4 regions of the Actinoplanes sp. CA-252034 genome follow, and region 1 is predicted to be linked to each of the others. Evidence: riboswitches for the same ligand, from Rfam matches in the RefSeq annotation. Region 1 holds a riboswitch; each other region holds the start of a gene.
What was found. Region 1 has a riboswitch for cyclic di-AMP ahead of ACQPZW_RS02040 (coiled-coil domain-containing protein). Riboswitches for the same ligand answer to the same signal wherever they lie in the genome.
Positions count from the first base shown of each region.

Region 1 (6,916 bases):
TCGGCACCGACGGCTCGCGCCCCTGGTTTTCCTGAGTTGCGATGGGGAGCGAACCGGTGGGCAAACGGGTGCGGACGATCAGCCGGTGGCCCGCAGCGCCGCCGTGACCGCGACCGTGAACTTCTCCAGGTAATCCTCCTCGATCGGCTCCCGGGCCACGGCCAGCCGCCAGTAGAGGGGCCCGATGATCAGGTCGACGGCCACGTCCGGGTCGGTGCCGGCGGGCAGCTCGCCCCGGGCCACCGCCTGGCCGATCAGCTTCTCGCCGACGGCCTGCTGGTGGGTCCGCAGGGCACGCTGGAGCGTCTCCGCGATCTGCGGGTTACGGGCCGCCTCGGCCATCAGGTCCGGGATGATCTGGGAGGCCACCCGGTGCTGGAGGGCCGTGCTGACGATCATCAGGAGCAACGAGAGGTCGCCGGAGAAACTCCCGGTGTCGGGAAGTGGAACTTTTCGTTCCGCGACATCGGAGATTATCTCCATTACCATTTCGAGCTTGTTGCTCCATCGACGGTAGATGGCCGTCTTGCCGACACCGGCACGACGGGCAACCGCCTCGATGGACAGCCGGCCGTAACCGACCTCTGCCAGCTCTTTCATGACCGCGTTGCGAATCGCCACGGTGATGTCGCCTCGGAGCACCGCCGCTCCGGCAGGTGCGCGCTTTATCGTCGCCACCCGGTCACTATAGCGCTACGACGTAACGGTTGCGTTCCGCCGTTTGGTCAGCTACCGTCACAGCCGCGTCGATACGAACCCGTTCCATCGACGCGGTGGAGGGCCTGTCATGCTGCATGCTGTGTCCTCGCACCAGGCATCGGATCCCGCCGCGCCCCAAGGGCCGACCAGATCGGAGCACCACCCCATGACAGAGACGGCGGTCGCCTCGGCCGACGCCGGCCTCTCCCTCAAGGAGCTGGCCCGGCGCAACGGCTTGAGCGCTTCCGGGCGGCTTCCCAGCCTCTCGGAGTACTCGCGGACCCTCTGGGCGTACCGGCACTTCATCCGCGCACACGCCAGCGCGAAGATCACGTCCTCGCTGGGCAACACCAAGCTCGGCGCGGTCTGGCAGGTGCTCACACCGATCATCAACGCCGCGGTCTACTACGTGATCTTCGGTCTGGTCCTGGGCGGTCACCAGGAGATGCCGAACTTCATCGCGTACCTCTGCATCGGTGTGTTCGTCTTCCAGTTCACCCAGTCGGTGGTCCAGACCGGCGCCAACGCGATCACCGGCAACCTCGGCCTGATCCGCGCGCTGCACTTCCCGCGCGCCAGCCTGCCGCTGTCCGCCGCGCTGGTCGAGATCCGCAACTTCATCGTGGCGCTCTTCGTCCTGATGGGGATCGTGTTGATCACCGGCGAGCCGATCACCTTCCAGTGGCTGCTCCTGGCGCCCCTGCTGCTCCTGCAGTCGATCTTCAACCTCGGGCTGGGCCTGTTCATGGCCCGCTTCGGCTCCAAGGTCCGCGACGTCAGGCAGCTGATCCCGTTCGTCATGCGCTTCTGGCTGTACGGCTCGGCCGTGCTCTACCCGGTCACCAAGTTCGGGGAAGTGCTGAGCGGCTGGCAGCTCCAGGTCGTGGAGGCCAACCCGCTGCTCGTCTTCATCGAGCTGGCGCGGCACGCGCTGCTCGAGGAGGCGGTGCTCGCCAACACCCCCACCGTCCTGTGGATCGAGGCGACCATCTGGAGCCTGGTCGTCGGCATCCTCGGTTACCTGTACTTCTGGCGTGGAGAGAAGGGCTACGGCCGTGGCTGACAACGAGCGCATCCCCACCGTCATCGCCGACGAGGCCCACATCGTCTACAAGATCCACCAGGCCGGTTCGGTCAGCTCCAGCCCGCTCGCCAGCTTCAAGCGCCTCACCACCCGCTCCAAGAACGCGAACGTCCGTGAGGTGCACGCGGTCAAGGGTGTGAGCTTCATCGCCTACAAGGGCGAGGCGATCGGCCTGATCGGCACCAACGGCTCGGGCAAGTCGACCCTGCTGCGCGCGGTGGCCGGGCTGCTGCCCGTCTCCAGCGGCGCCATCTACGCCTCCGGGCAGCCGTCGCTGCTCGGTGTCAACGCGGCCCTGATGAACGAGCTGCCCGGCGACCGCAACGTCGAGCTGGGCTGCCTCGCGATGGGCATGTCGCCGGCCGAGGTGCAGGCGAAACGGGACGAGATCATCGAGTTCTCCGGCATCAACGACAAGGGCGACTTCTCGACCCTGCCGATGCGGACGTACTCCTCGGGCATGTCGGCCCGGCTCCGGTTCTCCATCGCCGCCGCGAAGAAGCACGACGTGCTGCTCATCGACGAGGCACTGGCCACCGGTGACGCGAAATTCCGCAAGCGCAGCGAGGCACGGGTCCGGGAGCTGCGCCAGGAGGCCGGCACGGTGTTCCTGGTCAGCCACAGCGAGCAGTCGATCCGGGACACCTGCGAGCGCTGCATCTGGCTGGAGGCCGGCGAGATCCGGGCGGACGGCTCGACCTCCGAGGTGATGAAGGAGTACGAGGCCTTCTCCCGCAGGTAGGCCCCGTACCCCTCGTGTGCCGCGCTAGTTGACCGACAGATGCACGTGGTTGGTGTGGTCGCTGGACGGGTCGCCACCCGCCCCGCTGTACGACTTCCAGCCACTGCTCGGTAGCCAGATCCGGCGGTACCAGATCACGTAGAGCACGTTCAGATCGTCGGCGTTGTTGATGAAGTAGTTCGCCAGGTTGTCGCCGTACGTCTTGTCGCCCCCGGTGGCGTCGCCGCCGAAGGTGCCCTTCTCGGCGGAGAAGTCACAGGCCCGGCCCTTGGGGTGCTCGCCGCTGTTCTGCGTGCGCCAGCACTTGGTGAACCGGGTGAACCCGTCGGCGCGGGCCTCCTTGTAGGCGTGCAGCAGCGTCGAGGTGACGCAGCCGCCCGTCCCGGTCGGGTCGGTCTGGTTGCAACCGCTGCCGCTCGGGCCCGGCGCCGCGTCGGCGCTGTCGCCGCCGTCGGACGACGATCCGGCGTCGTTGCCCTGGTTCGCGGCTTTCAGAGCGGCCTCGGCCTGCTGCTTCTGCTTCGCCATGACGGTGACCTGCTTCTGCTGGTCCTTGATGGCGATGTCGAGGGCGTCCTTGGCCTTCTGCTGAGTATCCCGGGTGGTCTTCAGGTCCTGGATCGCCCGGTTCTGGTCGGCGGCCACGATCGCCAGCGTCTCGGCCCGGCCCAGGAAGCCCTCGGCCGAGTCGGAGGTGAGCAGCGCCGCCATCGGCCCGCCACGGCCCGCGGTGTACGCCTGGGTGGCGAGCAGGTCGAGCCGGTCCTGCTGGGGTCCCAGGTCGGCGTCCATCCGCTTGAGGTCGGCGGTCAGCTTGGCCTGCTGCTCCTTGGACGTCTTGAGCTTGGCCTTGGCCTCCACGAACCCCTTGGAGGCCTTCTCGAGTTTGTCGATCAGTGACGCGGAGCCACCCTCGCCGTCGTCACCGGAGTCGCCGGGAGCGGCGAGCAGCCGGGGGCCGCGGTGGCCGGCGTCGGGGCGACGGCCAGTCCGCACGCGGCGATGAGCAGCGCCAGCAACGCCGCTATTCGCCGCGCAGTGTTCTGCTGCACAGGCATTTCCTTCCGTCGGCCGCCGACCGGGTTAGCTGACGGGTTCGGGACGAAGGAGATCCCTACCGCTGGGTGGCGGATTCACCCCAGGGATGCGACCTATTCACGACCGACCTGGAGCTTCGCTTTCGGCAGGTCCACGACGATGCTCTCCACCATCGCGAATAGGTTGCACAGTGGTTCCCCGGCTCGCCATTGACGGCGATTAGGCGGCGGCTCCCGTGCGGGAACCGCACCGACCATACCCACTCGATCGACAGATCGACAGTTATCGCACGCCCCGCAATTGCGTCGACACAGGCCGTGACTGCAATTACGGAAGGTCGTTGCGAGGTGACACTTTTGACCGTTCCCAGGGTCTGATCCACGGCGATATCTCGGGTAAACTGGCCGCCGGTCCTGCCAGGACGGCACCGCCCCCGAGTTGCCGGCAGGCCACCGCCCAATCGTCGAAAGGCGAGCCGGGGAACCAGGTCACTGGGGTGTATCCGCAGTTTGCGGTAGGGATTGCTTCCGTCCCGAACCCGTCAGCTAACTCGGTCGGCGGTGACACGGAAGGAATGTTGATGACCGCAAGTCCCCGCCGGTGGCTGATACTTGCCCTGGCGCCGCTGGTGGCTGTCGTGATGCTCGCGGCACCCTCGTCTCCGGCCTCGGCCGAGCCCGGCGGCCCCTCGTCCACTGCTCAAGAGCAGGAGCAGGACGGAAACGACAAGAACGCGATTCTCTCGGATGTGATCGAGAACACCAACCGTCGTTACGTGTCCGCCAAGGCGGCGGTCGAGAAGTCGATGAAGGCCCAGGCTCAGCTCGCCAACCAGATCAAGCAGGCCGAGGGCCGGCGGGACGTGCTGATCCCCGAGGTCGACAAGATCGCCAAAGAGCAGTACATGACGGGCAACCTGAGCTCGATCGGCTACCTGCTGAACGCGAACTCCTCGGGCGACTTCCTGGAGAAGGCCGTCTCCCTCGAGGAGATCAACCGGCTGCACGACGCCAAGCTGCGCGAACTCAACGAGGCGCTCCGGACCATCACCGAGAGCAAGGCCCGGCTCGACGCCGAGGTGAAGCAGCAGCAGCAGGACGCCGCCGCGATGAAGAAGCAGAAGGACGCCGCGACCGACGCGCTGGCCCTGGTCGGCGGCAAGGGTGTCACCAACGGTTTGGTGGTCGCCGACTCGCCCGAGGCCGCTCCGGCGCCCCGCAACTCCAGCGGTGGCTTCTCGGCCGAGGGCTGCACCGAGAAGGACCCGACCACGAACGGCTGCGTCACCAAGCGCACGCTGCACATGTACAAGGAAACCAAGAAGGCCGGCTTCAGCAACTTCGTCGGATGCCACCGCGACGGTGGGCCGTTCGAGCACCCCAAGGGCCGCGCCTGCGACTGGTCGCTGCAGAAGTCGGGGTTCTCGACGTTCGACACCGACAAGGAGTTCAGGTACGGCAACAACCTGATGGCGTTCCTGGTGCGTAACGCCGACGCGCTGGGCATCTACTACGTCATCTGGAACAAGAAGATCTGGTTCCCGGCGAACGGCTGGAGCAACTACCACGGGGTCAGTGACCACACCGACCACGTGCACGTATCGATGCTCTGAGCCCCGGCGCAACGAAACGGCCCCCGTCCTCGCGGACGGGGGCCGTTCTCCGTAGGTCAGTGCAGCGAGCGCCGCACCGGTGCCCGGCCGTGCGGCTGGGCCGGCGCCGGACCGGCCGGAACCGCCGCCGGGATCGGCATCGTCACCGGACGGACCTGGGTGACCTCCAACTCCTTGCCGTGGTGCAGCAGCGTGAGCCGGGCCTGGCCGCCGCCGTTGCGCAGCGAGTAGGTGACGTCGTCCGAGGTCACGCTCACCCGCAGTCGCAGACCACGCCAGAGCAGCGAGAACTCCAGGTGGTTGATCCGGCTGGGCAGGCGCGGGGCGAACGACAGCTGACCGTTGAAGTCCCGCATACCACCGAGCCCGGCGACCAGCGACATCCACGTGCCCGCCAGAGATGCCACGTGCACCCCGTCCCGGGCGTTCTGGTGCAGGTCGTGCAGGTCCATCAGGGCGGCCTCGCCCAGGTAGTCGTGCGCGAGCTCCAGGTGCCCGGTCTCGGCCGCCATCACGGCCTGGACACAGGCGGAGAGCGACGAGTCCCGTACGGTCCGGGCGTCGTAGTAGGCGAAGTTGCGTGCCTTCTCCTCCGGCGTGAACGCGTCGCCCCGGATGTACATCGCCATGACCAGGTCGGCCTGCTTGATCACCTGCTTGCGGTACAGGTCGAAGTACGGGTAGTTGAGCAGTAGCGGGTACCCCTCCGGCGGGGTGTTCTCGAAGTCCCACTCCTGGAGCCGGGTGAAGCCCTCGCACTGCTGATGGACACCGAGCTCCTTGTCGTACGGGATGTGCACGGCCGCCGCCGCGTCCCGCCAGGAGGCCGTCTCCTCGTCGTCGACCCCGAACCGCCGGGCCAGGTCCGGGTGGCGCTTGCAGGCCTCGACCGCGGTCATCAGGTTCTGCTGGGCCATCAGGTTGGTGTAGATGTTGTCGTTGACCACGGCGGTGTACTCGTCGGGCCCGGTCACGCCGTCGATGTGGAACCGGCCGTGCCGGTCGTGGTGGCCCAGCGACCGCCACAGCCGTGCCGTCTCCACCAGCAGCTCCAGGCCGACCTCACGCTCGAAGTCGTAGTCGCCGGTGGCCTGCACGTAACGGCGGACGGCGTCGGCGATGTCGGCGGCGATGTGGAAGCCCGCGGTGCCGGCCGGCCAGTACCCGGAGCACTCCTGCCCGCGGATGGTCCGCCACGGGAACGCGGCGCCCTGCAGGCCGAGCGTCTGTGCCCGCTCCCGGGCCAGGTCCAGGGTCGAGTGCCGCCAGCGCAGCACGTCGGCCGCCGCGGAGGGCTGGGTGTAGGTCAGAGCGGGCAGTACGAACGTTTCAGCGTCCCAGAAGGTGTGGCCGTCGTACCCCGGCCCGGTGAGGCCCTTGGAACCGATCGGGCGCTGCTCGGCCCGCGCGCCGGCCTGCAGCGTGTGGAACAGCCCGAAACGGACCGCCTGCTGCACCTCCGAGTCGCCCTCGACCTTGACGTCCGAATGGTCCCAGAACGCGTCGAGGTAGTCCTTCTGCTGCTGGACCAGGCCCTCCCAGCCGTCCAGGCGGGCGCTGGCGAGGGCCGCACCGACCTGGTCACGCAGACCGGGCAGCGAGCGCATGCTGGACCAGCCGTACGCCGCCAGCTTGACCACCCGCAGCTTCTGCCCCGGCTCCAGCCGGCAGGCGACCGTGGTGCGCAGCCAGTCCGGGTGGCCCTCGGTGGTGATGGCGTGCCGGCCCGGCGTCTCCACCA
Region 1 covers NZ_CP191846.1:434,255-441,170, reverse strand. The annotation lists gene ACQPZW_RS02055 (TetR/AcrR family transcriptional regulator) at 79-678, opposite strand; gene ACQPZW_RS02050 (ABC transporter permease) at 866-1,762, shown strand; gene ACQPZW_RS02045 (ABC transporter ATP-binding protein) at 1,755-2,525, shown strand; gene ACQPZW_RS02040 (coiled-coil domain-containing protein) at 2,550-3,521, opposite strand; cyclic di-AMP (ydaO/yuaA leader) riboswitch at 3,582-3,799, opposite strand; cyclic di-AMP (ydaO/yuaA leader) riboswitch at 4,007-4,138, shown strand; gene ACQPZW_RS02035 (coiled-coil domain-containing protein) at 4,144-5,175, shown strand; gene ACQPZW_RS02030 (glycoside hydrolase family 65 protein) at 5,232-6,916, opposite strand, start outside.

Region 2 (6,916 bases), 4.2 Mb from region 1:
TGCCCGCGGAGATGGCGGCGGTCGCGGGCGCCTCCGGTGTGCCCTACATCGACCTGACCGCGGACAGCGCCGCGCTGGTCGAAGGGCTCGGTCCGGAGGCCTCGAAGCCGATCTTCCTGTACGACGAGAAGCGCGACAACACCCACTTCTCGGAGTACGGCGCCGACCGGATCGGCGGGCTCGTGCTGACCCGGCTCCGCGAGTGGTACGGAGGCTGAGGCGTGGGGGAGAACCGCACCGGAAACCTGCGGAAAGCGCTTGCCTGGGCTAATACGTTTCACAAGGATGGGTGAATGAGCGCGGATCTCGAGGTGACGGGGCCGCACGGCCCGATTCCGGTGCGGGTCTACGAGCCGGACGGCCCGGCGGAGGCGGTGCTCGTCTGGGCCCATGGTGGAGGGTTCCGCCACGGCGGCCTGGACACTCCCGAGTCCGACATGGTCGGCGCCGAGCTGTCGCGCCGGGCGAACGCGGTCGTCTTCTCGGTCGGCTATCGCCTGGCCGTCGACGGGGTCCGCTACCCGGTCCCGATCGACGACGTGCACGCCGTCTGGTCCTGGGTGGCCGCTCGCGACGACCTGCCGGCACGCCGGGCTCTCGGCGGTGCGAGCGCGGGAGCGGCCCTCGCCGTCGCGGCCGCGCTGCGCACCACGGACGACCGGCCGGACCTGCTCCTGCTGGCCTATCCGTTCGCGCACTTCCCGACGCCGACGCTCGGGCACGGGCGCACGCTGGAGAACATCGAGGACATGGTCCGCAACTACGTGGGCCGGATCAGCGACCTCCCGGCCGACGCCCTGCCCGGCGCGGCCCGGCTCGACGGCCTGCCGCCGGCCCACATCCTGCTCTCCGAGATCGACGACCTGCGTCCCTCCGGCGAGCTGCTGCAACGGCAGCTGCGTGAGGTCGGGGTGCCGGCCGAGTCGTTCGTGGCTCCCGGCACCACGCACGGCCACCTCAACCGGCCGCTCGACGTCCCCGACTCGGTCGACGCGTCGCTCGGCTTCTTCGCGGCCGCGTTGCGCGCGCCCCGGGACGCGCCGCGCTGGCTGAAACGCGACGGCGAGCCGCGCATCGAGTTCGGCGCCGACTACAACCCGGAGCAGTGGCCGCGCGAGGTGTGGGCCGACGACGTGCGGGCCATGCGCGAGGCCGGGGTCACGATCGTGTCGCTGGGCATCTTCGCGTGGGCCCGGCTCGAACCGGCCGAGCGGCGCTACGACTTCGGCTGGCTCGACGAGGTCATCGACCTGCTGCACGCGGGCGGCATCCTGGTCGATCTGGCCACTCCGACCGCCTCGCCGCCGCCGTGGCTGACCACGAAGCACCCGGAGATCCTGCCGGTCGACCGGGACGGCCGCACCGTGTGGCCGGGCGCCCGCCAGCACTGGCGACCCACCTCACCGGTCTTCCGCGAGCACGCGCTGCGCCTGGTCCGTACGATCGCGAAGCGCTACGCCGGCCATCCCGCGCTGGCCGCCTGGCATGTCAGCAACGAGCTGGGCTGCCACAACGTCCATGACTACTCCGACGACGCGGCGCGCGCGTTCCGGGTCTGGCTGCGGCGGCGATACACCACCCTGGACGCGCTGAACGAGGCCTGGGGCACCGACTTCTGGTCGCAGCGCTACGGCGAGTGGGAGCAGATCCTGCCGCCGCGCCACGCGAACGGGCCGGTCAACCCGACGCAGCAGCTCGACTTCAGGCGGTTCTCGTCGGACGCCCTCAAGGAGCACTACCTGGCCGAGCGGCGCATCCTGCGGGAGATCACCCCGGACGTGCCGGTGACCACCAACTTCATGGTCGCCGGGCCGATCAACGAGATGAACTATCCGGACTGGGCGGCCGAGGTCGACTTCATCGCCAACGACCACTACACCCGGCCCGGCCCGCAGTCGCGCGACGAGCTGTCGTTCTCGGCCAACCTGTCCGGCAACCTGATCGCCGGCCGGCCCTGGTTCCTGATGGAGCACTCCACCGGTGCGGTCAACTGGCAGCCGGTCAACGTGCCGAAACTCCCCGGCGAGCTGGCCCGCGACTCGCTCACGCACGTCGCCCACGGCGCCGACGGCGTCTGCTTCTTCCAATGGCGGCAGTCCCGGGCGGGCGCCGAGAAGTATCACTCGGCGATGCTGCCGCACGCCGGCGAGAGCAGCGCGATCTTCGCGGCGGTCACCGATCTCGGCGCGCGGTTGCGGTCACTGTCCGGCGTCGCAACCGTGCGGCGTACGCCGTCCGCGGTGGCCGTGGTGATTGATTACGAGTCGTGGTGGGCCGCCGAACAGGACGCGCACCCGACCGACCGGCTCCGCTACCGTGACGAGGCGCTCGACTGGTATACGGCCCTGCTCGACCTGGGCATCCGCGCCGACGTGGTGCCGGTCGCCGCCGACCTGACCGGATACCGGCTGGTCGTGGCGCCGATCCTGCACCTCGTCCCGGCCGCCCTGAGGCAGCGCCTCGAGGACTACGTGACCGGCGGCGGTCACCTGGTGACGACGTACTTCTCCGGCATCGTCGACGAGTTCGACCACGCGTGGCTCGGCGGTTACCCGGGTGCGCTGCGTGACCTGCTCGGCATCCGGGTCGAGGAGTTCGCGCCCCTGCTGGACGGGGAGTCGGCGCCGCTGTCCGACGGCACGGCCGGCACGCTCTGGTCCGAGCGCGTGGAGGTGACCGACCCGGCGACCAAGGTGCTGGTCACCTACGCCGGCGGCGGGGCGGCCGTCACACGCCGGGAGGTGGGTGCCGGCTCCGCGGCGTACGTCTCGACCCGATTGAGGCCGCAAGGCCTGGTGCCGATCCTCGACGAGCTGCTGGCGCCGGCCGGAGTCGTCAGCGAGCTGCCGCCCGCCCTGCGCGGAAAGGTGGAGCTCGCGGTCCGCGGCCCGTTCCGTTTCCTGATCAACCGCACCGCCGAGACGATCGCCCTGCCGGATCTGCCCGGCGCCCCGCCGACGCTCCCCGCCCGGGGTGTCGTGGTCCTGGACGGGGGCACCGGCCCACGGTGATCAGGCGCGGCGCTCCCGGATCACGGAGTCGCCGTCGCGGCCGATCTCGACGAAACCGGCCTTGGCCGCCACCGCGGCGGACGCGAGGTTGGCCGGGTGGTGCCGGATGACCAGGCGCTCGATGCCCGGCAGCGACAGCCCCACCCGGGACAGGACCGTCACCGCGGCGGTCATCCGCCCCCGGCCCGCCCACGGGGTCCGTATCCAGTAGCCGATCTCCAGCGCGCCCGGCCCCGGCCTGGTCATCAGCCCGATCGACCCGATCAGGTCACCGACGGTCGTGAAGATCGCGTAGTTGAACTCGGTCCCGGCCGCCCAATCGGCCGCTGACCGCTCGGCGTAGGCGCGGGCCTCGGCGACACCGTAGTGCGGGGTGGCGAACGGCAGGAACGGCGCCAGCTCGGGCAGCGACTCCTGGACGGCCGCGGCCACCTCGGCGGACCATTCGGGTTCCCAGCGTTTGAGGACCAGCTCGCCGGCGTTGATCATCTCGGGTGGTTCCATGATCGGTATTCTGCCGGACCTCTATATCTCAGGTTAGGGGTGAGAATCCGGCCGCGGCCAGATCCGCCGGCCCGCCCCGGCGGGAAGACTCGTGGGCATGATGACGCCTCCGCCGCCCGGTAGCCCCTACCACCGCGCCGCTCGTACCGCCGCGCACCGTTGGTGGCGTTTCCCGGTGGGCACCCTGTTCGTCGTCGTGGCCGGGTTCGTCACGATGATCGGCGGCTACGGGACCTACGTGATCGCGGCCGAGGTCTCCGGGCGCCCGGACGGGCCGGACGGCATGGCCTCGTTCGGCGCGCTGCCCGACCTGGCGGTGGGTTTCCTGTCGATCGCCGTGATCCTGCCATTCGTGCTGATCGCGGCCCGCTGGATCCAGCAGCGCCCGGCCGGGACGCTGTCGTCGGTGACCGGCCGGATCCGGTGGCGGTGGCTCGCGGTCTGCCTGGGCGTCGCCGCGGTGACGATCGTCGTGTTCCTGACGGCGGTCACGGCGCTCGCCGAGGCCACCGGGGAGGACGCCGGACTCGGCGACCCGTTGGCCGGGTGGGGGCCGTTCCTGGTGTCGTCGGTGGTGCTGCTGGCCGTGGTGCCGTTCCAGGCCGCCGCCGAGGAGTACGTGTGCCGTGGCTGGCTGCTCCAGGGCCTCGGCGCGTACCTGCGCGGACCGTGGCTGCCGATCGTGGTGCAGGCCGTGGTCTTCGCCGCGCTGCACGGGTGGGGAACGCCGTGGGGCTTCGCCGACCTGATGCTGTTCGGCGTGGTCGCCGGCTGGGTGACGGTGCGCACCGGTGGGCTGGAGGCCGCGGTGGCCCTGCATGTCATGAACAACCTGCTCGGCACCCTGGTGGCGGCCGCGTTCGGCCAGCTCACGATCGACGAGACCGCGGCCGACATGCCGTGGCAGGGCTTCGCCGTGGACGTCCCGCTCCTTCTCGGCTTCGCCGCAGTGATCATCTGGCTGGCCCGGCGGCGCGGCCTGGCCACCGCCACCCCCGTCACCGGCTACCCGGCAGGCGTCTACTCCCTGGTGGCCGGCGTCCGCTGACCCGCTTCACGGCCCGGCAAACCTCCCGAGCATCGATGACCGGCCCGAAAAGCGGGTAATGGGAAGCTTTGTGGCCCGCCGGGTGACCCGATGAAAGCCGACAGCCCGTCCCGTTGAGCCACGAAAAAACAGGATGAAACAGGTATAAGCCCAGTGTCGGAAATTCCCGTCCACAATGAAGATCAAAGTGGGCAAATACTGAGAAGAACGTCACTCTGAAGGGCGATCGGGTTGGCTCCGAGCCCATCGACGTGGTTACCGTCGGGCAGTCCCGCGTTGCGGGCACTGTGGACGGACCGCCGAGTCCTGCCCCCGTCCACAGACTCGATAGGAGGGCAGGAGCGGGGGACCCAATCTTCACGGCGCGCGGGATGCGCGCCTAGGGGTGAAGCCGTGTGCACGCGGCCGGGCCAGCGAGGATCGTTCACGACGGCGGACGCCGTCGCCCTGATCGCCTGAGAGGTGAGACTCCAGGCAGGTCGAGAACGATCCGTGCCCGAATCCGACAGCTCACCTCGCAGGCGTGGAGGATCTCCATGTCTCGGATCGGTAGTAGACGAGTTCGCCTTGCCCTGGTTCTGGCAACCGCCGGAGTCACCGGAGCCGGCGTCCTGCTCGGCCCGGCCACTCCGGCTCAGGCCGCGCGCCAGGTCAACTGGGATGTCGTCGCCAAGTGCGAGTCCGGCGGCAGGTGGCACATCAACACCGGCAACGGGTATCACGGCGGCCTGCAGTTCAGCCGCAGCACGTGGAAGTCGAACGGCGGTGGCAAGTATGCCGCGACCGCCGACAAGGCCACCAAGGCCGAGCAGATCGCCATCGCCAACAAGCTCTACGCCAAGCGTGGCCTGAGCCCGTGGCCGACCTGCGGTAAGAAGTCCGGCGTCTACAAGGCGACGACGGCGACCTCGAAGAAGAAGGCCAAGAAGACGTCGGTCAAGGCGACCGGCAAGACCTACGTGATCCGTTCCGGTGACACGCTCGCCGCGATCGCGCGGAAATACAAGGTCAAGGGCGGTTGGCGTACGCTCTACGCGCTCAACAAGGACAAGCTCCGCGGCCCCGCCCTGATCTTCCCGGGGCAGCGCATCCGCCTCTGACCGTCGCGTCGGGACCGTGCGCGTCGGGACACTGCGCGTCGGGACCGTGCTGGGGTGGCGTCACGCAGTCGTTGGACTGCGCGGCACCACCCCGGCGCGGTCCGCCGCCTCGAGTCGGACGTGGCGTCAGGGCCGGACCGGCTGCAGCGCAGCGGTGGCCCGCGGCTGCCGCAGAACGGCCACGGCGACCAGCAGGCCGGTGGCCAGCAGTCCCGCCGAGGTGGCGAAGGCCAGCCGGTAGCCGCCGGTCAGCGCCTCCGCCGGCGTGCTCCCGGCCGCGAGCAGCCCGCCGGTGCGCGACGCCGCCAGGGTCGACAGCACCGCGACGCCGATCGCCATGCCGACCTGCTGGGTGGTGTTGAACAGTCCCGACGCGAGTCCGGCGTCGCTGTCCCGTGCCCCGGACATGCCGAGGGTGGCCAGCGCCGGCAGGACCAGCCCGCCGCCGGAGATCAGCAGCATCACCGGCAGCAGGTCGGTGACGTAGTCGGCCCGTACCGGGATCCGGGTCAGCAGCCCCATCGCCGCGATCAGCAGCACGAGCCCGGCGATCAGCACCGTGCGGGCGCCGAACCGGGCATTGACCCGTGCCGACACGAACAGCGACACGGCCCCGATCCCGACCGCCGCCGGAAGCATCGCGAGCCCCGTCTCCAGCGCGGTGTAGCCGAGCACCCTCTGCATGTACAGCGCGACCAGGATCTGGAAGGCGAACATGCCGGACAGTGCCAGCATCTGCGCCAGGTTGGCCCCGGTGACGTTGCGGGACCGGAGGATCCGCAGCGGCATCAGCGGGTCGGCGGCGGTCGCCTGCCGGGCCACGAACCCGGCCAGCAGTGTCAGCGACACCACGCCGGTCCACCAGTGCCGCCCGCCCTCGACGACGGTGTAGATGCCGAGCATCAGCCCGGACGTGACCAGGGCGGCACCGAGCACGTCGGCGCCCGCGGACAGCCCCAGACCGCGGTCGCGGGGGAGCACCCGTACCGCGACCAGGATCGTGGCCACGCCGATCGGGACGTTGACGAAGAAGATCCACGGCCAGCTCAGCAGGTCGGTCAGCACCCCGCCGAGGACCTGGCCGATCGACGCCCCGGCCGCGCCGGTGAAGCTGAAGACCGCGATCGCCCGGCCCCGCTCTCCGGCGTCGGTGAAGGTCGTGACGAGGATGCCGAGCACCACGGCCGAGGCCATCGCGCTGCCGGCCCCTTGCAGGAACCGGGCGGCGATCAGTGTGCCCGGTCCGGTCGCGA
Region 2 covers NZ_CP191846.1:7,039,170-7,046,085, reverse strand. The annotation lists gene ACQPZW_RS32095 (rhamnogalacturonan acetylesterase) at 1-218, shown strand, start outside; gene ACQPZW_RS32090 (beta-galactosidase) at 294-3,011, shown strand; gene ACQPZW_RS32085 (GNAT family N-acetyltransferase) at 3,012-3,515, opposite strand; gene ACQPZW_RS32080 (lysostaphin resistance A-like protein) at 3,613-4,563, shown strand; cyclic di-AMP (ydaO/yuaA leader) riboswitch at 4,851-5,097, shown strand; gene ACQPZW_RS32075 (transglycosylase family protein) at 5,100-5,663, shown strand; gene ACQPZW_RS32070 (MFS transporter) at 5,790-6,916, opposite strand, start outside.
Region 2: it holds a riboswitch for cyclic di-AMP, as region 1 does, so the genes downstream of both, ACQPZW_RS32075 (transglycosylase family protein) here and ACQPZW_RS02040 (coiled-coil domain-containing protein) in region 1, are expected to answer to the same signal.

Region 3 (6,916 bases), 4.2 Mb from region 1:
GTCGAGCAGGGCCTGCGGATCCGCCGTGGTGTCCTGGGCCGGCGAGTCGTCGGCGCGATCCCGGACCGGCGAGTCGTCGGCGCGATCCCGGACCGGCGAGGCCTCGGCGCGATCCCGGGGCGGCGGGGCCTCGGCCCGATCCGGGGCCGTCGAGGCCTCGGTGGTGCCGCGACGCGGCGCGGCGGCAACGCCCGATCCCGCGGGGGCCGCGGTACCGGCCTCGGCGACGGGCGCGGGCTCGGGCGAGCCGACCCGGGCCGCGGGTTCGGCCTGGGCGACGCTCTTGCCCAGCCGGCCGACGACGAAGCCGGCCGCCAGGGCGGTCGCCAGGAACGCTCCGGGGCGGCGCCGGGCGAAGTCCTGGACCTCCTGCAGGACACCGTCGGGACCGTGCCGGTCCAGATAGTCGGCGAGTTGGCGGCCACCGTCGGCGACCCGGGCGACCACGGTCGCGGCCGGTGAGTCCTGCCGGTCGCCCCGCATCTCGTCGAGGTTGTCGGCGGCCTGCCGGAGCGAGCCGACCAGCGTCTCGCTCTGGGTACGGGCCTGCTCGCCGAGCTTGTCGCGCACCTCGGCCACGATCGTGCGTATCTGTGCCTGCGCCTCGGCGCCGACGCGCTGCGCCTGTTCCCTGGCGGTGTCCTTGACCTCCGCCGCCGCGTGGGTGACGGCGTCCCTGCCTCGCCCGGCGTCCCTGCCCCGCCCGGCCGCGGACGTGCCGTTCGACCGCGAAGGGCCGGACACGTGCGCCGTGCCCACCGAATCACTCACCATGCCTCCTGCCGACGATCGAATCGCCACACGAATCCCCGTAGAGAGGGCTCCCAACCCCTTTCCCGAGGTTTCGGCGAAATCGTCGGCGAACGGCATCGACGCAGCTCAAGGTAGGTATGGGAGACACCTCGCGGGGTTGCACCCGACCGGGAACGCCCTAGACGTGGCGCCTGCCCGATACGACTGCACCCGGCGCGGACGGCGGGCACCCCGCTCGCAGGCGGTGCGCGGCGACACGTCCGGCCAGCTCGGGGCGAAGATCTCGGCCAGCCGTGCGGGGGCCGGACCGGCCGGCGGGGTCGGGAGCAGGCGCTCCAGGGCCTGGTGGAGCGCGCTGATGCGTACCCCATCGGTCTTCGGCGGTGTGGCAGACCGCGATCGCCGCCTGCAGCACATCGGGCCCGGGCGGACCGCCCGCCTCGCGGTCGGGGCGATCACCGCGATGCTCTTCGTCTGGGTCGCCGCCCGGCGCGCCGGGTTCGCCGGGCGGCGGACCCGGCGCGCCGGATGAGGGATCCGGGGTCAGGCGACGGTCAGGGCGGTGTCGTCGATGACGAAGGACGTCTTCAGCGACGAGTCCTCGGTCCCGGTGAAGCCGACGGTGACGGTCTGCCCGGCGAAGGCGGCCAGATCATAGGAGCGCAGGGTGTACGCGCCGGCGTTGAGGTTGGAGAACGTCTGCAACGTGGTGGTGCCGACTTTCACGGTCAGCTTGTCGTACTGGGTGGTGGAGGTCGTCTCCGAGGTGACGATCTTCAGGTAGAAGGTCAGCCGGTAGGAGCCGCACCCGGCGGGAAGGGTCACCGACTGGGTCAGCGTGTCGGTACGGGTCGAGCCGTAGCCACCGAGCTTCGCGTCCCGGGTGCCGGTCCTCGGCGCCGCGTCACCGGTGTTCGCTCCGATGACACCGGTCGTGGCCGTCCACGGTGTCGTGCCGCTCTCGAAACCGGCGTTGCCGAGCTTCTGACCGGCGCCGGCGCATCCGCCGGTCGAGTCGACAGTCAACGTGTACGACGCGCTGCGTGTCGCCGTGCCCGTTCCGGTGACCGTGATCGTGTAGGCGCCGGGCGTGGTGGCCGTGGTGCTCGCCAGAGTCATGGTCGAGGTCCCACCGGACGTGACCGACGCCGGGCTGAAGGTCACCGAGACCCCGGCGGGTGCACCCGAGCTGGTCAGGGTGACGGTCTGCGCGCTGCCGGAGGTGGTGGCGGTGCTCACGGTGGCCGTGGCCGACGAGCCCGGAGTCACCGCGCCGGTGCCCGGGCTGAGCGACAGGGAGAAGTCGTTGCCCGTCGGCGTGCCGGTGGTGAGGTTCCACGCGGCGTACAACTCGGCGTTGGCCCAGCGGCCCAGCGAGGTCGTGTTGACGTTCGACGGGTACGAGTCGCACGCCCTGTGGTAGCAGGGATCGTAGGCCTGCCCGGCGGTGCCGCCCCACTTGGTCACCTGGGCGCTGGTCTTGGTGTAGCTCGCTCCGGTGGAGTTGATCGACGACGGGATGCCGGCGTTGCGGAACGAGCCGTCGTCGCTGCAGCACTCGGTCGACGTCTCGGTGGGCACGTTGATCGAGGTGAAGTACTCGCGCAGCTTCACGGCGACGGCGTCGGTGCCGGTCACGAAGTAACCGCCGTTGGTGGAGGCGATCATGTCGAACGTGCCGTACGCCTTGATCGCGCTCTTCTGGGCCGTGGTCAGCGAGTTGACGTAGAACTTGGAGCCGATCAGCCCCTGCTCCTCACCGGCCCACCATCCGAACCGGAGGTGGTTGGCCATGGTCGGCCTGTTCGCGGCCAGCTGGAGTGCGGCTTCGAGCAGGGTGGCCGTACCCGAGCCGTCGTCGTTGATGCCCGGACCCGCCGACACGCTGTCGGAGTGTGCCCCGAACATGTAGGTGTTGGCGGTGTCGCCGCCGGGCCAGTCGGCGATGATGTTCTTCGCCGAGCCGGCGCAGGTGGTGCAGGTCTGCACGGTGACGGTGTAGCCGGCCGCCTGCAGCTTCTGCTGCAGATAGGTCGTCGTCGCGGTGTGGCCGGCCGTGCCGGTGGCCCGGTTGCCGCCGTTGCCGGTGGCGAAGGTCTGCAGCTGCTGCAGGTGGGCGTTGACGTTGGCGACGTCCACGGTGGGCGCGGCGGCCAGTGTTGCGGCGGCGAGCGCCGGCCGGGTCGTGCCGGGCGATCGCGTTCCGGCCGAGGCGGGCAGGGCGCCGAGCGCCAGCGTCACCACGGCGAGGACAGCTACGGCAGGTCTTGCCGTCACCGTTCTGAGGTTCATGGGGGGCTTCCTAGGGTCGAGACCGATTCTTGGCTGGCCGTAGGAGAACAGCGATGCGGCACCCACCACAAGATATCGAAACCCCTATATCTCGTGGTGGGGCTCAGGCTTGCGGGTCGAGGCGTCAGAGGAGGCCGTCAGGGCGGCCACCCGGACCGCGACGTGTAGAACAGCTCGGACCGATTGACCACCAGACCGACCGTGATCAGCAGCGCCTCGGTGGGCAGGATCCCGAGCGGCCGCACCAACTGCCGTGGCCGCCACTCCCGCCGCCAGGCCAGCACGGTGCCGGCCGCACAGAGGATCACCCCGAGCCCCGCCACGAGGATGAGGGGTATGCCGGTCAGGGGCATGGTCTCTCATCTCGTCGACGGCGCCGGTGATGACGCCGATCTGCGCCGCCGTCGATGAGAGACCGGTGAGAGACGGTCCCGTCGACACGAGACGCCGAGCCGGGCTCTACGACGGATCACGGCACACCCGCCGCCCCGACCCGAACCACCGACCGGCCACGGCGGAGACGGCGACCGCACCCGGTAGTGCTACGAGGCCGGGCCGATCCAGCCTCGCAGATGCTGCGCGGCCCGGGCCGGATCAACCGGCATGATCGCGCGTTGCTGTTCCCGGCCGCGGTCGGGTGCCGCGGCGATCGGCACGGTGGCGGCCGGAACCGGTGGGCGGTGGTGGTACAGCTCGGCTCGTAGCAACCCGTGCCGGTCCGCTGCCGCCGAGGCCGCCGCTGCCCGGGCGCGCCGCCGCCGGACGGCCACCAGCATGCCCCCGATCAGCAGGATCAGAGCGGCGACGACGAGCGCCGTTCGTGGCCCGGCGTGCGACGCGGCACCGGACTGCGCAACGGCACTGTCGGCGGGGGTGGCCGTACCGGATCGCAACGGCATGGCGGTGACCGTCAGCTGGTCGCCGCGACTGACGTCGATACCGGCGGCGACGCCGATCAGCTCCCGGACCTGAGCCAGGTCGACGTTCGCCGCGGCGGCATCGTCGATGAGGACGGCGACGCTCAGTCTGACGATGTCGCCGGGTGCCTCGCGGCGGGTCTCGTGCAGCTCGTCGAGTGCGTTGACACGCGACGCGCTGCTGCTCCGATACCGGGCGGCGCCGCTGTCGCCGGTGTAGGAGCGCTCGCTGACCCGCTCGGACAGGGCACCGGCGGACGCATCACGGGTGTAGGTGGTGCTGGATGTCGTGACCTGGTCGAGGTCGAGCTCGACGTTGGTGGCGACCGTCGACCGGCCGGGGCCGAGCACGGTGTCCAGCATGCGTTGCAGGGCGCTGTCCAGCCGGTCCTGGAAGGCGGTGGTGGCGGCATCGGCTGTGAGTCCCGCCCGGATGTCGGCGGCGGCCGCCGAGACGGTGTGACCGCTCACGGCCGCGGCCGCGGGCGTGGCGCCGGCACTCACGCCGCCGGCGAGGGTCAGCGCCACCAGCGCGGCGACCGGCCCGGCTGCGTGCCCGCTGCGGGGACGGGTCATCAACGTGTCTCCTCACGGTTGCCGTCCGGCGTCGGCGCGGCTCCATCGCCGGCCGGTGCGGTCGATCGGGTCTGCCTCATCGTTCGGCGGGACGGCGGGGTGAGACATCCGCAGGTTGCGGGTCGGTTGCCCTACGGGGCGGTGCCGCCCGACTGGTCGGCCATTCCGGCGCGGCGGATCGGGCGACCACTGTCGAGACTACGCAGAGCGACCGGCCACATTTCGCCGTGTTCCCCTTCACAGATCCACACCACCACCGTGTGATCACACATGAGCGGGGCGTTTCGACAAACCTCGCAACGGGCGTCCAAAACGGACACGATCCCGGGCGTACGTCACGGTGCGTGATCGAGGAGGCGGGCCGGTACCGCCGCGGGCCGGGCTATCAAGGAGAGGCGGCGGGCACCTGCCCGCCGGTCGTGTCGACCTGGACCACGCCGAGCCCTGCCCCGGTCCGACGGCACGAGCCCGCATGACGAGTCATGAGGCGATCGGGGGCAGGGACGGGGGAACCATTCATCGGTCCTCGACCGGCACGCCGTTCGCGGCGGTCCGGGACGTGAGGGCCTCGGGGTGAAGCCGCCAGCGTGCGGCCGGGCAATCCTTCGCGCCCGAACCCGACAGCTAACCTCGCAGGCGTGCCGGAGGGATTCCTTCACCGTGCGCGTAAGTACCCTGAGCCGGCCCACCCGTACCGTGGGAACCGGCACTCTCGCCCTGTCCGTGGGTCTCGGTCTGCTCACCGGCGGGCTCGGCACTCCACAGTCGGTCTCCGCCGCCCCGCAGGTGGCGACCGTCGCCGCCGTCCAGACGTTGCCGCAGACCACCCTGGCGGTGAGCCTGTCCACCGTCACCACCACCTCGGCAGCCGCCAAGTCGAAGCTTGCCGGCAACCGGGTCGTGAGCGAGGCGGCCCGGCACAAGGGCAAGAAGTACAAGTTCGGCGCCGCCGGGCCCAAGCGGTTCGACTGCTCCGGTTTCACGATGTACGTCTACAAGAAGGCAGCCGGCAAGAAGCTGCCGCACAAGGCCAATCTGCAGCAGCGGTACGGCAAGGCGGTGGCGAAGTCGAAGGCCCGCGTGGGTGACCTGATCATCATCCGCAAGGGCACGCGCGGCACGCACGCCGGCATCTACGCCGGCGGCGGCAAGATGTGGTCGGCGCCGCGGACCGGGAAGACCGTCTCCAAGCAGAAGATCTGGAGCAAGAGCTACGTCGTCCGGCGTCTGGTCTGAGCCACCGGCACCCCGTTGCACATGGCCGCGGCGTCCGCACCCGTCTTCGTGGGGTGCGGGCGCCGCGGTGATCACGGCGGCACCGAGCGGGAGAACGCCACCGCGGCCGGGACGGGAGCGGCTGACTAGAGTGTGGCGGTGACGCTGCTGTTGAAGCTCGTTCTCGCTCCGCTGCTGGTGGTGGGGTCGTCGCTGGCGGGCCGCCGGTGGGGCGATCGGGTGACGGGTGTGCTGGTGGCGTTCCCGATCGTGGCCGGTCCGATCCTGCTGATCATCTCGGTGGAGCACGGTGTGGCGTTCGGCGCCCGGGCGGCCGCGGCTTCACTGCTGGGCCTGGTGTCGCTGGCGGTCTTCGCGGTCGTCTTCGCCTACGCCGGCCGCCGATGGCGGTGGCCGGGCGCATTGGCAGTGGCCTGGCTGGCGACCGGGCTCGCCGACATCGTGCTCGCCGGCCAGAGTCTGGCGGCGGGTTGGGCACTGCTGCTGGTGATGGCGACGATCTGGGCCGGACGGCGGCTGGTCGCGGTCATCGATGAGGGCCCGTCCAGCGCCGGTACGGTGCGGTCACCGTGGTGGGATCTACCGGGGCGCGCGGTGGCGACGGCTGCGCTCGTGCTGTTCGTGACGGGAATCGCGGCCACGGCGGGGCCGGTGGTGACGGGCATCCTGGCACCCTTCCCGATCGCGACGAGTGTGGTGGCCGGATTCGTGCACGCCCAGCAGGGCGCGCCGGCGGTGATCCGGACGATGGCGGGGGTGCTGCACGGGCTGGCCGGGTTCGCGGTGTTCTGTTTCCTGATCTCGGTGTTGCTCGTTCCGGCCGGTGTCGGCCTCGCGTTCGTGGTGGCGGTCGCCGGGGTGCTGGTGTCCCAGGCTGCTCTGGTGCTCGCCCGCGGGAGACGTCCTGCCGTCGGTGGGCCGGCACGGTGACCTGGCAGAGGCAGGATCGTCCACCGGCCCCGCCGCTACCCGCCGGGCCGTGACACGAGCCGGCCAGGGTCCGCTCAGTGCCGGGCGGGCCGGCGCACCACGGACATCCAGGCGGTGTCGCCGGAGGCCAGGGGCACGCTGACGCGGTGGTCGTCGACCTCGTAGGCGTCGGCGATGCTGTTGGCGGTGCTGGTGGCCGTACGCCAGGAATT
Region 3 covers NZ_CP191846.1:4,630,675-4,637,590, reverse strand. The annotation lists gene ACQPZW_RS21055 (hypothetical protein) at 1-771, opposite strand, end outside; gene ACQPZW_RS21050 (hypothetical protein) at 1,112-1,285, shown strand; gene ACQPZW_RS21045 (M28 family peptidase) at 1,297-3,045, opposite strand; gene ACQPZW_RS21040 (hypothetical protein) at 3,183-3,398, opposite strand; gene ACQPZW_RS21035 (flagellar M-ring protein FliF C-terminal domain-containing protein) at 3,588-4,538, opposite strand; cyclic di-AMP (ydaO/yuaA leader) riboswitch at 5,014-5,192, shown strand; gene ACQPZW_RS21030 (C40 family peptidase) at 5,199-5,774, shown strand; gene ACQPZW_RS21025 (hypothetical protein) at 5,913-6,704, shown strand; gene ACQPZW_RS21020 (hypothetical protein) at 6,779-6,916, opposite strand, start outside.
Region 3: it holds a riboswitch for cyclic di-AMP, as region 1 does, so the genes downstream of both, ACQPZW_RS21030 (C40 family peptidase) here and ACQPZW_RS02040 (coiled-coil domain-containing protein) in region 1, are expected to answer to the same signal.

Region 4 (6,916 bases), 3.1 Mb from region 1:
TAGAGAGCCTGCAGATCGTCGATGCCCTGCACGGTCCCGTCGAACGACCCGGTGCCGAGGAAGGACAGCAGTCCCGGGATCTCGATGCTGAAGAACGGCCGGTCGTGTCCCAGCTCGCCGATCGCGAAGACCGAGAACGGCGCCGACGTGGTCGTCTCGTAGAGCGCCTCGGCGGCCGCCATCTTCATCGGCTGCACGGCCGTCATCACCTTGCCGAGGTGGTCGCCGCTGATCGCGGTCACCGCCCCGCCGATCAGCAGCATCCAGGCCCCGGCCCGCGACAGCGTCCGGAACGCGGCGTGGGAGGAGACCCGCCAGATCCCGATCGCCATCAGGAGCCCGCCACCGGCCATCGCCGCCCCACCCATCGTGTGCGGGAAGGCGGCCAGCACCACCTCGTTGGTCAGCAGCTCGGTGAAGCTCGTCAGGTGCGCCCGTCCGGTGACCGGGTCGAGTGCGTAGGCGACCGGGTTCTGCATGAACGAGTTGGCGGCCAGGATGATGTACGCCGACAGCAGCGTCCCCACCGCGACCACGACGATCGTGGCGGTGTGCAGCATGCGGGGCAGCCGGTCCCACCCGAAATACCACAGCGCCAGGAACGTGGCCTCGAGGAAGAACGCGAGCATCCCCTCGATGGCGAGCGTCGGCCCGAACACGTCGCCGTAGAACCGGGCGAACGCGCTCCACCCGAGCCCGAACTGGAACTCCTGGACCAGCCCGGTGACGACGCCGACCGCGAACGTGACGATCAGCAGCTTGCCGGTGAACTTCGTGAGGTGCAGGTACTTCTCCTTCGACGTCCGGATCCAGGCGATCTGGAATCCGGCGGCAGCCGAGGCGAGCGAGATCGACACCGGCACGAAGAGGTAGTGGTAGATCGTCACGACCGCGAACTGCAGCCGGGTCAGGTCGAGCACGTCCATGGGAGCCCCTCTACGACGATTCGTAGTAGATACTACGACGCGTAGTACGACACGGTGAAGTAGAGTGGGTCACATGGCGAGGAACGACCTCGAGCGCGAGGTCATGACGAAGTTGTGGGACGCGGGCGAGCCGCTCACCGTCCGGCAGATGCACGAGCGGCTGAGCGCGGAGCGCGATCTGGCGTATACGACGGTTATGACCGTTCTCGATCGGCTCGCCAAGAAGGGCCTCGTCACCCAGCAGCGCGCCGACCGCGCGTACAAGTACGCGCCGGCGCAGACCCGCGAGGAGATGACCGCCGGGGTGATGCTCGACGCGCTCAGCGCCACCCCCGACATGGACGCCGCGCTGGCCTACTTCGTCGGGCAGCTGCCGCCCGAAGCACTGAGGGCGGCGATCGAGAAGGCCCGTAACATCGAGCGGTGACCGCCCTCCTGCTCGGCGCCCTCGGGCTGACGCTCTCCCTGCTGGCGCCGCGGCTGCTGGCGAGCGCCCGGTGGACCGACCGCGCCCCGGTCGCGGGTGTCCTGCTCTGGCAGTCACAGACGCTCACCGCCGTACTCTGCGCGCTCGGTGTGGTCCTCGCCGCGCCCGAGGAGGTCGCCCGGGCCGCCGGGGCCCGCCATCCCGAGACCGTCGCCGCGCTGCTCTTCTCCCTGGCCGTGGCCGCGACCATCGTGATCCGGCTGATCGTGTCGCTGATCCGGGTGAGCTCCCGGGCCCGGGCCCGCCGCGCCCGGCACCGGATGCTCGTCGACCTGCTCGACCGGGTCGAGCGCCACGAGGACCTGGGTGGCGACGAGGTCCGAGTGCTCGACGGGCCGCTGCCGTTGGCCTACTGCGTGCCCGGTCGCGAGCCACGGGTCGTGCTCAGTGACGGTGTGCTGCGGACGCTCGACCGCGAGCAGGTCGACGCGGTGCTCGCCCACGAGCGTGCCCACCTGCGGCACAGGCACGAGCTGGTGATGGAGTCGTTCACCGCGTTCTACCGGGCGGTGCCGGGCCCGCTCCGGTCGAAGGCGCCGCTGGACGCCGTACATCTGCTGCTGGAGATGGTGGCCGACGACGCCGCCCGCCGCCGGACCGGCTCGGCCCCTCTGCGTGCCGCGCTCGCCCGGCTGATCGACGCCGTCCCTCTCGCGGAGGAGGTGACCGCCGACCCGGAGGGTGAATCCCGGCGCCGCCGCCTGACCCGTCTGGACGGTCCCGAACGGAGCTCCGCGGTCCTCACCGCGGTCGGGGTGACCGCCGCCGCCGGCCTTCTGGTGCTACCCACCGTGATCGTGGTCGTCCCCTGGTTGGCGCGGGCTCTGCGCAGCTGGCCGTTTTAGACACTGTGCGTATCGGTGACGGTGCGTACAGTTCGGCTGGCTGTGCGACCTTCATTTGCCGTCTTGATCCGAGTACGGTGGTCCCCGGTCCAGCCAGCCCCCCATCGGCCACCCGGCCGATCTGACGGACCACCGCCTAATCGTGTCCGGCCGAACAGCCGGGGGCGAGCCGGGGAACCGAGCACCTGGGGTGAAGCCGCGGCGACGCGGCCGGGCAGACTTCCCGCCCGAACCCGTCAGCTAACCCGGTCGGCGGCTGAACGGGAAGAAAGGACAACGCACCAGCGTGAAACGGATTGGCGCGCGTCGCGCCGGCCTCATGCGCACCCTGCTGTGCGCGGTGGCCGCGACCGGAATCCTGGTCACGGGTCCGACCGTCGCTCATGCCGAGCCCACCCCCGCGCAGATCGAGAAACAGATCGACGAGGAGTGGAACCAGCTCGAGCCGGTCATCGAGGACTACAACGGCACCCACACCAAGCTGGTCAAGCTGCGTAAGCAGCAGACGGAGCTGGCGAAGACGCTGGCCCCGCTGCAGAAGCAGGTGGACGCCGCGATGGTGGAGGTGCGGGGTCTCGCCGTCGACGCGTACATGCAGGGCTCACCGAGCCTGGTGAACGCGATGGTCCTGACCGGTTCGCCGACGGGCATGGTGGACAAGCTCACGCTTCTCGACCAGCTCGCCGTCAACCGGAAGGCGTCGATCGTGGAGGTCGCCAGACTCCGCGACAAGTACGCCGCCGACAAGGCCAAGGTCGACCAGCTCGAGGCGGAGATCGCGGTCCGCGACACCGATCTCGGGACGAAGAAGGTCGCCATCGAGAAGGAGATCACGAAGCTCCAGAAGCTCCGGATCACGGCCTACGGCAAGGCGAACGCCGACGACGGTGAGCTGCGCACCGGCCCGTGCCCGGTCGACTACACGAACGACAAGGGCGGCCGTGCCGCTCAGCGGGCGTGTGACCTGATCGGCAAGCCCTACGTCTTCGGCTCGGACGGCCCGAACAGCTACGACTGCTCGGGTCTGACGCAGGCGGCGTGGGCGTCGGTCGGCGTGCATCTCGAGCACTACACGAAGGATCAGTGGGGCTCCACCAAGGCGGTGAGCCGGAGCGATCTGAAGCCGGGTGACCTGGTCTTCTATTACTCCGACGTGCACCATGTCTCCATCTACATCGGTGGCGGCAAGGTGGTCCACGCGCCGAGCACCGGCGACCACGTGCGAATGGCGACCATCGACCGAGGTCCCATCGCCGGCTATCGCCGCCCGGCTTAGCGAACCCCCGCGGAAGGGTCGCCGTCTCCTCGACGGCGGCCCTTTCTCACTTCGTACGGTCGACGTGACCGCCCCTCCTCCGGCGCTGATCAGGCCGGTGGCAGGGCGGGCGTGCCACCCTCCAGGTCCTGCAGCTGACGGACGACGTGCTCGCCCAGCGCGGACCGGTAGTCCTGGGCCAGTTCGTCGAGCCGCTCGATCTCGGCGACCATCGCGGCCCGGTCACGGGCCACCTCGTCGAGAGCCTCGGCATGCTGCCGGCGCGCGTCGGCCTCGATCGAGTCGGCCGTCCGGACCGCGTCCCCGGTCAGCTGATCGGCCTGGGCCCGTGCGCTGACCAGCAGGTCGTCCGACTCGCGCTGGGCGTCGCGGACGTGCTCGTCGGCCGTCCGGTGAGCCATCCGCAGCACCCGGTCGTCGATCACGGCGCCCGGCCGGGGCTGGACCGCGGAACGGACCTCGTCGTGCGCCCGCTCCAACTGGACCTGCATCTCCCGGGCGTCGTGCTCGGCCCGGGCCAGCCCCTCGCGCATGAACTGCAGGTGAGCGGCCAGCTCGGCCACCTCGGCGGTCATCGTCTCCTCGGCCGCGCCGTTGGAGACCTCACGCAATCGGGCGGTCAACGCCCCGTTCTCGTCGAGCAGGCGCAGCATCTCCTGGCCGGCTTCCTCCAGGAGGGCATTGACCTCCTCCTCGTCGTAGCCGCGCTTGCCGATCGGCGGCTTCTTGAAATCCACGTTATGAATATCTGCGGGAGTGATCGGCATCCTTACCTCGCTTCCCGGCGTCCCTGACGACAGCTCAACGCCCGGGGAACCGGTTTCGGCACGGCGGCACGGAGGTCCGGCGTGGACGGGCGCTGGCGAATCGTATCCGCCGACCGCCACTTCGGCAGGCGGAAGGCGACCCCGGTCACCCTCCCGCGCGCACATAAGACCAGGTGGGGAGCGACTGTGTGGAATTCTCGGTCGATGGCCCCGGCCGGGTGGCGACGCGCGCCGGGCATAATCGCTTGTCATGAGCGATGCCTTGATCAACAGCCTGGTGGCCGCCGTCGAGGCGCGGCCCGACGACCTGACGCTGCGGCTGCACCTGGCCGAGCTGCTCGTCGCGGCCGGCCGTGGCCCGGAGGCGATCGGGCACGCCGCTCAGATCCTGGCCCGCGAGCCGGGCAACGCGGCGGCCCAGCAGCTCATGGCCCGTGCCCTGGGCGGCCCGGCCACCACCGGCGGGGCGACGGGCGCGGACGGGCACGGCGACGGGGCGGCTGCGGGTGGGGGCAGTGCTCCGGGCGTACCGCCGCAGGGATCTCCGGGGGAGACGCCGGCCGATCCTGCGGCAGCCACGCCGGCCGCCGGAGACGCCGTGGGCCGGAGCGGGATCGACTGGGCGGCCATGGAGGAGCAGTTCGGCGATGTGGTGCCGCCGCGATTCGCCCGTGCCGACGGCGAGCCGGACCCGGTGCGGGGCCACGCCGACCGGGCGTTCGACGTCGAGCGCTCCACCGTGACGCTCGCCGACGTCGGTGGCATGACCGACGTCAAGAAGCGGCTCGAGGTGTCGTTCCTCGGTCCGCTGCGCAACCCGAAGCTGCGCACCCTGTTCGGAAAGAGCCTGCGCGGGGGCCTGCTGCTCTACGGTCCGCCCGGCTGCGGCAAGACGTTCCTGGCGCGTGCGGTCGCCGGGGAGATGGGCGCCGCGTTCATCAGCCTCAGCATCACCGACGTGCTGAACATGTGGATCGGCAGCTCCGAGCGCAACCTGCACGACCTGTTCGAGTCGGCCCGCGGGCACGCGCCGTGCGTGCTGTTCCTGGACGAGATCGACGCGCTCGGCCACAAGCGCAGCCAACTGCAGTCGTCCATGCGGACCGTGGTGAACCAGCTGCTGACCGAGCTCGACGGTGTCGACGGCGGTAACGACGGGGTGTTCGTGCTGGCCGCCACGAACGCCCCCTGGGACGTCGACGCGGCGCTGCGCCGGCCCGGGCGCCTGGACCGGACCGTGCTGGTGCTGCCGCCGGACACCCCGGCCCGTGCCGCGATCCTCGAATACCACCTCCGGGACCGTCCGGTAGCCGGCATCGATCTGGACGCCGTCGCCGCCGCCACCGATCACTACTCCGGCGCGGACCTGGCGCATCTGTGCGAGACCGCCGCCGAGTACGCGATGCGTGACTCCATCGACACCGGCGAGATCCGCATGATCAACCAGGCGGACATGCTGGCCGCCGCCCGTGAGGTCCGCCCGTCCACCGACGCCTGGTTCGCCACCGCCCGCAACGTCGCGATGTTCGCCAACGAGAGCGGCGCCTACGACGACCTGGCCGCCTACCTCAAGAAGCGCAAGATCCGATGAGCCCCGCCGCCGCCCGCGCGCGGGCGCTGGCCGGCGTCGGCCGCCTGGAGATGGCCGAGACCGCGGTCCGCGAGGGCCTCGCCGAGACACCCGCCGACGCGGAGCTGCTCGGCCTGCTCGCCGGTCTGCGCCGGCTCCAGGGCCACCACACCGACGCCCTGGAGTTCGCCGAGGCCGCGGTGGCCGCCGCACCCGGTCAGGCCGTGGTCCACATCGAGCGTGCCGAGTGCCTGCTGCTGCTGAACCGCTCCGAGGACGCGCGGGCCGCGGCCACCGAGGCGGTGCGCCTGGCCCCGAACCGCCCGGAGCCGCACCGCGCCCTGGCCCGCTGCCTGGTCCTGCGCCGCGATTTCGGCGGTGCCCGGTCCGCGGCCATCCGGGCGGTGACGCTCGCCCCGCACTCGGTGCCCGACCTGATGACCCTGGCCGAGGTGGAACGCAACGCCGGCGACCGCGACGCCGCCCGCGCGGCCGCGGCCCGGGCGCTGGCCGAGGATCCGGAGGACGCCGAGGGCCGCTGGATGATCGCCCTGCTGGACGCCGAGAAGCTGCGGGTCCGGGAGGCGATGCTCGGGCTGCGGCAGCTGGCCGCCGACCACCCGGACCGGTATGGTGCCCCCGCTCTGACCTGGCCCATCCGGGGCCTGCTGGCCGGACTGCGCCGCGGGCTGCTCGCCGGCGTCCCGCTGGTGGTCGTGCTCACGCTGGGCGGTCGCTGGTGGGCGCCGTCACTGCTGCTGGCCCGCGGTGCCGCCGTCGTGATGGCCCTGGTCACGGTGGGCCTGGCGATTCGGGTACTGACCCCGGCCGGCCGCCTGCCGTGGCTCTGCCTGGGGCTGCTGCCGCAGCGCACCCGCCGGGCGATCGGGACCGGGCTGGTCGCCGCGAGCGGTGCGGTCCATCTCCTTCTCTGGTACGCCATGAGCCCGCACTGGTTGACGTTGACGCTGGTGGCCGCCTCCGTGGCCGTGCTGTTGACCGCCGGAGCCGTCGAGCGGGCCCGGCCGGCGGACTGACCGCCCCC
Region 4 covers NZ_CP191846.1:3,492,605-3,499,520, forward strand. The annotation lists gene ACQPZW_RS15670 (cytochrome ubiquinol oxidase subunit I) at 1-926, opposite strand, end outside; gene ACQPZW_RS15675 (BlaI/MecI/CopY family transcriptional regulator) at 1,000-1,353, shown strand; gene ACQPZW_RS15680 (M56 family metallopeptidase) at 1,350-2,258, shown strand; cyclic di-AMP (ydaO/yuaA leader) riboswitch at 2,382-2,528, shown strand; gene ACQPZW_RS15685 (NlpC/P60 family protein) at 2,545-3,534, shown strand; gene ACQPZW_RS15690 (DivIVA domain-containing protein) at 3,624-4,271, opposite strand; gene ACQPZW_RS15695 (AAA family ATPase) at 4,552-5,892, shown strand; gene ACQPZW_RS15700 (tetratricopeptide repeat protein) at 5,889-6,908, shown strand.
Region 4: it holds a riboswitch for cyclic di-AMP, as region 1 does, so the genes downstream of both, ACQPZW_RS15685 (NlpC/P60 family protein) here and ACQPZW_RS02040 (coiled-coil domain-containing protein) in region 1, are expected to answer to the same signal.